3 regions of the Sulfurovum xiamenensis genome follow, and region 2 is predicted to be linked to each of the others. Evidence: riboswitches for the same ligand, from Rfam matches in the RefSeq annotation. Region 2 holds a riboswitch; each other region holds the start of a gene.
The links. Region 2 has a riboswitch for cyclic di-GMP ahead of PF327_RS01630 (PAS domain-containing protein). Riboswitches for the same ligand answer to the same signal wherever they lie in the genome.
Positions count from the first base shown of each region.

Region 1 (2,275 bases), on a different contig from region 2:
GATGTCTCTGTGATCTGGATCTTGGTACTACCGAGAGGGTATCCCTCTTTTTCAAAGTTTACTACTGCTTCATCAGTAACCACTATATTATTAAGTGTATAGTATCCATTTGCATCGGTTTTTGTAGTACATCCGGCAATTGTGACTGTAACATCGGCTAGACCAGTACCTGAAATACTATCTTTAACCTGTCCTTGTTGCATTGCAGGCCCACTTTGACATACGGGTGCCGGTTCAGTTACGACTGGATCAGTTGGCGCAGGTTCAGTTACAATTGGGTCCGTTACGATTGGATTAGTTGGCGCTGGTTCCGTGACAGTCGGTTCTGTTGTGTTTGTTTCTGTTGGTGCTGGGTCCGTTACGATTGGTTCTGTTGGCACTGGTTCAGTTATGATCGGTTCCGTGACAATTGGTTCTGTAGGAACTGGATCAGTTACAATCGGTTGTGTACTTGCAAGTGTTGTAAATGTGTTGTCACTACTTACAATGAGTCTACCTCGCTCATCTTCAGAGACTGTTCTATAGTGATATTCTGTAGCAGCTTGTAAATTTGATAAGGTTACAGTACCTTCTTCTTGTACTGTAACTACTGAACCATACTTATTACTTGTACCATACTCTACAGATTTTGTAGTATATCCATAGGGATTCCATTCGATGGTGGCAGAATCTTCTGTAGCTGTGACAATGATATCAATCTTCACTACTTTTTCTGTTGGGGCTGTAGTGAGATCTGTTGTAGTTGAATCTGTTGTAGTCGCTGTTCCTCCACCGCCACAACCTGCAAGCAATGTTGCAAAAGACAGTATAAGTACATTATGTTTGATATTGTTAAGTCTAAACATTCGTTTATATTCCTTCTGTGTATGAACGTGTATTGTTGTGAAGAAAATATATTGAAAGGTAGGGGGAGGGAGTTCTTCTATGAAGAATTGAATAAACCACTATAAATATAGCATTACTTTGTTGTGTTCAACAAAGGCAACTAGGCTATCTCATGAATCATTATTATGAGACCCTTGGCTTTCCGTCCCTACTTCACAATAGGTTTAGCTTTTCTCACTAACTTGGTGGGAATTATATTGAAAGAGCATTACCTCAATATTACCCACATGCCTGAATTTTTATTAGGATTAGGATTATAAACTTTATATAAAAGTTATAATTTATTAAGAGACATCGTTTGAGATACGATATGTCAAAATAAATGCAACCCAGCTATCTTTTTTTCAAAAGACCTGAAGCTTTCCGTCCCTGCTTCACAACAGGTTTGGCCTAATACTTTTATTAATATAACTTATGATTAAGTAGTATCTTAAATCATAGTTGTACCGGAATAATACATAATTAAACTGAAAATAATATAAAATTAAAATATATGTTTATAATCAATTTATTTGATGAAATATAAATTTAGATTACTGTTGCTTCACCATTTTGTATTTTGATAATATAATATATTTAGCTATGATGTAATAATATAAAATATAAATATTTGGTAGTTTGGAGTGATTTATATGTGGACAGACAGAAGGCGTAAATCTTGGAAAAATGATATTTTTTCTGTTATCGGCTTAATTATAATTGATTCACTCTCTTTTTTTACTTCAGTAGGTATCGCCTATGCATTTAGTACATTAATCTCCTTTGAAGTGTTAAGTCTAGATTCCCTTGAACTTAGTACTTTAAAGGACTACGCTTGGCTGTCTATCATATATTTAATTGTTATAAGCTATGAAGGTTTGTATTCTAGAAGGGAAACCTTTTCAGAAGAGTCACGAATTCTTGTTAAATCACTTATTTTATCTACCACTATAGCTCTTATTATTGGATTTCTGGAGCATTTATCCATGTCATTCATTATCTTACTGTGGCTTACTAGTATGATGATCTTTCCTATGTTTAGACTCTATGGTAAAAATCTTTTATATCGTTTAAAAATATGGTATGAGCCTATTCTTATACTTGGGAATAATGGGCCAGGAAGAGAATTTGCTGATAAAATGATGAAAAACCATTTTCTTGGATATAAGGTAATAGGGTTCTTGGATGATGGTAGATCTCTTGAAAATAATGAAGTGCATATCCCAAATGAACATTATAAAGTTTTGGGTGAGATCAAAGACTACTGTGATATAGCAAGAAAATATCATGTCAATATTGCATTGATTTCTTTACCACATTTTGAGAAGGAAGAAATTTCTGCTTTAGTGCTTGAAGTAGAGCAGTGTTCAAGGCGTGTTATTATAGTGCCACATGCAAAAGGTATAGCAAT
Region 1 covers NZ_JAQIBC010000007.1:58,772-61,046, reverse strand. The annotation lists gene PF327_RS09260 (hypothetical protein) at 1-845, opposite strand, end outside; cyclic di-GMP riboswitch class I at 978-1,064, opposite strand; cyclic di-GMP riboswitch class I at 1,206-1,285, opposite strand; gene wbaP (undecaprenyl-phosphate galactose phosphotransferase WbaP) at 1,518-2,275, shown strand, end outside.
Region 1: it holds a riboswitch for cyclic di-GMP, as region 2 does, so the genes downstream of both, PF327_RS09260 (hypothetical protein) here and PF327_RS01630 (PAS domain-containing protein) in region 2, are expected to answer to the same signal.

Region 2 (2,275 bases):
TCTCTGCCCGCTTTAACAAAAAAATAGAGATACTTACCCCTCAACGCGGCCCTAAAGCCAAACTGATCTCTCTAGCCCTGCAGAACTGCGAAGAATTATTGCGTAAAACGCAAAGCGATACGCTCATGGAACAAAAAATAGCAGACCTCTTTGACCTTTCTGTCATTCCTTACCGTGTAGAAACTTTTGATAACTCTCATCTTATGGGAGCTGCTACCGTGGGTGGTATGGTAGTCTGGGATGAAAACAAATGGGATAAAACAGCATACCGACGATACATCCTGCATGAACGTGATGAGTATGGACAGATGAAAGAGATGCTCTCCAGACGGATAGAGAAGTTCAAAGAAGAACCTGCTCCAGACCTATGGATACTTGATGGAGGACAAGCCAATCTCAATCTTGCAAAAAAACTTCTAAAAGAAGCCCATGTCAATCTTGATGTCATAGCTATAGCCAAAGAGAAGCTCGATGCCAAAGCACACCGTGCGAAAGGTGCGGCCAAGGACATCCTTTATACCTCCCATGGTGTTCTTGAGCTCAAAGCAAATGACAAACGTCTGCACTGGATACAGCGCCAAAGAGATGAAGCACACCGTTATGCCATCACCTACCACCAAAACAAAAAACGTAAAGAGGATACACAAATCTCACTTCTGAATAAAAAAGGCATAGGTAAAGCAACCCTCAAAAAGTTGATCGACTATTTCGGAACATTTGAAGCCATAGAGAATGCATCTTACGAAGAAATAGAAAAAGTTACGAATAAAAAAATCTCTAACATTATTAAAAATTATAATCCATAAACAACCATAATTTAATATTTTTTACTAAAAAACTTCTTAATTCAATCTATTTTTAGTTTAGTTGTTATAGAGTTTTAGCAGTGCTATTATGTTTGCAGTATTTCCAGACAACAATGTTCTAGTGCATCTTATGTAATACATAACGTTAAATTAAAAGCTAAACTCATTGTGAAGTGAGGACAGAAAGCCATGGGTCTTATAAAGATTGCCAGGCTGCAAACAGTAAACTTTATGATTGTGAGTTTATTGGAACTACACTTCTTACACTACACACTACAAAAGGGGGGAGAATAATACAATGAATAGACCTGATCCAATTGATGAAGAGTATATCTTTGAAAAAGGCTTGATAGTAAGTTCTACAGATCTTAAAGGCATCATTACATACGCGAATAGAAAATTCTGTGAAATAGCAGGATATACCAAAGATGAACTCGTAGGCAAAAATCACAATATCGTCAGACATCCAGATATGCCAAAAGCAGCATTCAAAGAACTTTGGGACACAATACAGGGCGGAAAAGAGTGGACCGGTATCGTAAAGAACCTAAGAAAAGATGGCAGATATTATTGGGTTTATTCACATATTTCACCTATCATCGTTGATGGAGAGATCACTGGTTATACTGCAGCCAGAAGACCGGCATCTGAAACAGAAGTAACAGAGACAATTCCTATATACAGGGATTTATTAGAAAAAGAAAGTAATTAAAGAGAGGTTGTCAACAAAATGTACTATATACTAAATGAAACAAATCAAATTATCGCTGCAGATAAAAGTCTATTGGAATTATGCGGTTTATCGCATATCGATGAATTATCATTAAAAATTGCATTAGGCGATACAAGATTTGATTTATCCGAAACAGATATCAAGATCACAACAGGTCAAGATGATACAATGTTTCCGGTCTCTAAAACTTCCCTTTCAAGTATGCTTGGTCGTATCACATTGGTTGAAATCCAAACAGAAGAGGAAAAAGCTGCTGAAGATGATCTATCGGTATTAACACTTGATGATACTATAGAAAATATCGCACCTTTGGAAATAGAGAAAAGCAGTGAAGAAAAAGAAGTGGCTATCGATGACAACGAACTCTTTGATCTTGTCATGGAAGAGGAAACAGAAAGTATCACTCCTCTTGGTAGTCAAGATACAAGTAAAGAGGCGGAGCTTGCCATAGAGGATAACGAACTCTTTGACCTTGTTATGGAAGAGGAGACAGAGCGCAGTGTTGAAACGGTAGAAGCACCACTCGATATTATGACCGAAGATACAGAGATCCTTGACTTGGGCTTATCCGATAAAGAAGAAGTAGCTAGTGAGAAAACTGTGTCAGAAGAGAGTGCTGAAATTCTTGTAGATATCGATAAAGTGTGTCAACAGATCGGTATTTCTCATGAAGACTACGATACATTCCTCAATGAATATATCGATACGGCACTGGGACTTGAGCAGGATCTACAGA
Region 2 covers NZ_JAQIBC010000001.1:308,989-311,263, forward strand. The annotation lists gene uvrC (excinuclease ABC subunit UvrC) at 1-806, shown strand, start outside; cyclic di-GMP riboswitch class I at 953-1,027, shown strand; gene PF327_RS01630 (PAS domain-containing protein) at 1,105-1,518, shown strand; gene PF327_RS01635 (hypothetical protein) at 1,537-2,275, shown strand, end outside.

Region 3 (2,275 bases), 280 kb from region 2:
GCCATTCCTTCCCTTTCCTTTAGCCTCATACATGGCGATATCCGCTTCTTTGATAAAATTACTGGCTTCCATTTTGGGATCACTGATAATACTCACACCGATACTGGCACTGATGTATAAAGAATGCTCTTCAATATGGTAACTTTCTCTGATCGATGTCAGTAACTCCTCGGAAAACTGAGATGCATTATGAAGACACTCCTGTTCCGTTGCAAATGAAGCACTGAGAATACAAAACTCATCTCCGCCCAGACGGGATACAAAATTTTGATGCTTTTTACTAAGCACGCGCATACGGTCTGCTGCTTGACAAAGCAACACATCCCCGATATCATGGCCCAAAGTATCATTAATGGTCTTAAAATGATCAAGATCGATCAATAACAGATAAATATGCTGATGATCATGTTTTTGGCTTTTCATGGCGTCATTAAGCAGTTCGATAAAATAGCGTCTATTCCCCAGTGTCGTTAAAGCATCATGATAGGCCTGGAATTGACTTTTAATAAGATAATTAAAGGTATTGTGCGCAGCATAGAGCAAAACACCACCTAAAACGATGGTAAAAAATGCCAATAGATAACTATAGAACTCACTTACAAAGATAAAATAGAGGGTCAAAGGCAGCATAAGCGTGACCAAAGTAAACACAGCCAGCTTTTTTTGTGAGGCCAAAATGGTCGCAGAGACAACAGTAACCCCCAATTGTGTTGCTATGGCCACATAATGTAACTCTATATCACTACGTGATGTATATATCAGAAACATAATCGTCCAAACAGAGAAATAACTGAATAAAAAGTATCTCAGTTGCCCAAGCCACTGTTCTTTTTGTTGCATATTAAGATCATTCTCTAAAAAGCTCCTATGTAATCTATATCCCCAAAAAGAGAGTAACAGTACAAAACAAAACCATAAAAGTTCAGGAAACAAAGAAGAAGAATAGAGCCATCCGATATAAAGATAGCCTATACCGGTACCGGCAAATAATGCGATCACCACAAGTATCTGTTTGTGCATAAAATCATAAAAGTGCATATTGTCGAGCATAGCATACCTTGAAATCGTTCTGTATGAGTTTTTATACTGATTGTGTGACCTGGCGATCTTTTCATCCACATCTATAAAATAGAGTATGCAAGACCCATGGCTTTCTGGCCCCGTCTCACGACAGGTGTAGCTTTTTTACAAAAGTATCATATATTATAAATCATTTACATTAAACTAATATGATAATTCTAAACATAATCCATTATATTTACTTATGTTACTTTTTTCAGTAGTAAAAATGTTACAATCATTGAATGTATAATCCATTTTAGCCGATGTATAGCTGGCTGGATAGATCGTATTGGTTATTTAAATGAAGTTTGGTGGAGCATAACGGGATCGAACCGATGACCTCTTCGCTGCCAGCGAAGCGCTCTCCCAGCTGAGCTAATGCCCCAAAGATGTGAAACATAGGATTCTAGCACAAGATAGATATATTTTTACCTATCTTGTAAATTTTTTACGAACGTTCTGTGATTTCAAGCAGATGGTACCCAAATTGTGTTTTTACCGGACCATGTACGACACCTACCTCATCATTAAACACGACTCTGTCGAACTCCGGTACCATTTGTCCCTGACCAAATCTTCCCAGTTCTCCACCTCTTGCGCCTGAAGGACACGTGGAATTCTGCTTCGCTGCTTCTTCAAAGGTAATCTCCCCTGCATTTATCTTCTCTTTGAGTTCCCTACAGAGTGCTTCGTCATTGACCAATATGTGTCTTGCTGATGCTGTTGCCATTATTATCTCCTTGCTTTTGATTGAATCTGCATCGTTTATATACTATTTGTCCTTGATTTCAAGTAAAATAATCATATCCCCGCTTCAAAAGCAACCAATTCACCTTTTTTCAATCTAGGTATGATATCGGTTCTTATCTTACGTATGAGAAAACTCTTTTTCTCAAATGGTATCTGTTGTGAACTTGCGATACTTTTTAATTTCAAATCATAATGCTTGATGAGAAAATTGCGCAGTACACTGTTGAGTTCCTCTTCATTCATGACTTCCAGACTATCATCTACACTGAGCCCTACCAGTCCGGGATGTTCACTCTCTCCATTGATAAGTGCCGTAAACAGTTCGGCATAGGTACCGAACATCTCTATATCCATGACACTGAGCACATTATCTATAAGGTTAGGATTTTCAATGAGTGTCTTTAAGATACTCAAGTGCGCCACATCATCTCTTTTTTGTGTAAAACTCTCTCTTGCTCTGGCT
Region 3 covers NZ_JAQIBC010000001.1:592,635-594,909, forward strand. The annotation lists gene PF327_RS03055 (EAL domain-containing protein) at 1-1,050, opposite strand, end outside; cyclic di-GMP riboswitch class I at 1,091-1,191, opposite strand; tRNA gene PF327_RS03060 (tRNA-Ala) at 1,372-1,447, opposite strand; gene PF327_RS03065 (peptidylprolyl isomerase) at 1,511-1,813, opposite strand; gene dnaG (DNA primase) at 1,864-2,275, opposite strand, start outside.
Region 3: it holds a riboswitch for cyclic di-GMP, as region 2 does, so the genes downstream of both, PF327_RS03055 (EAL domain-containing protein) here and PF327_RS01630 (PAS domain-containing protein) in region 2, are expected to answer to the same signal.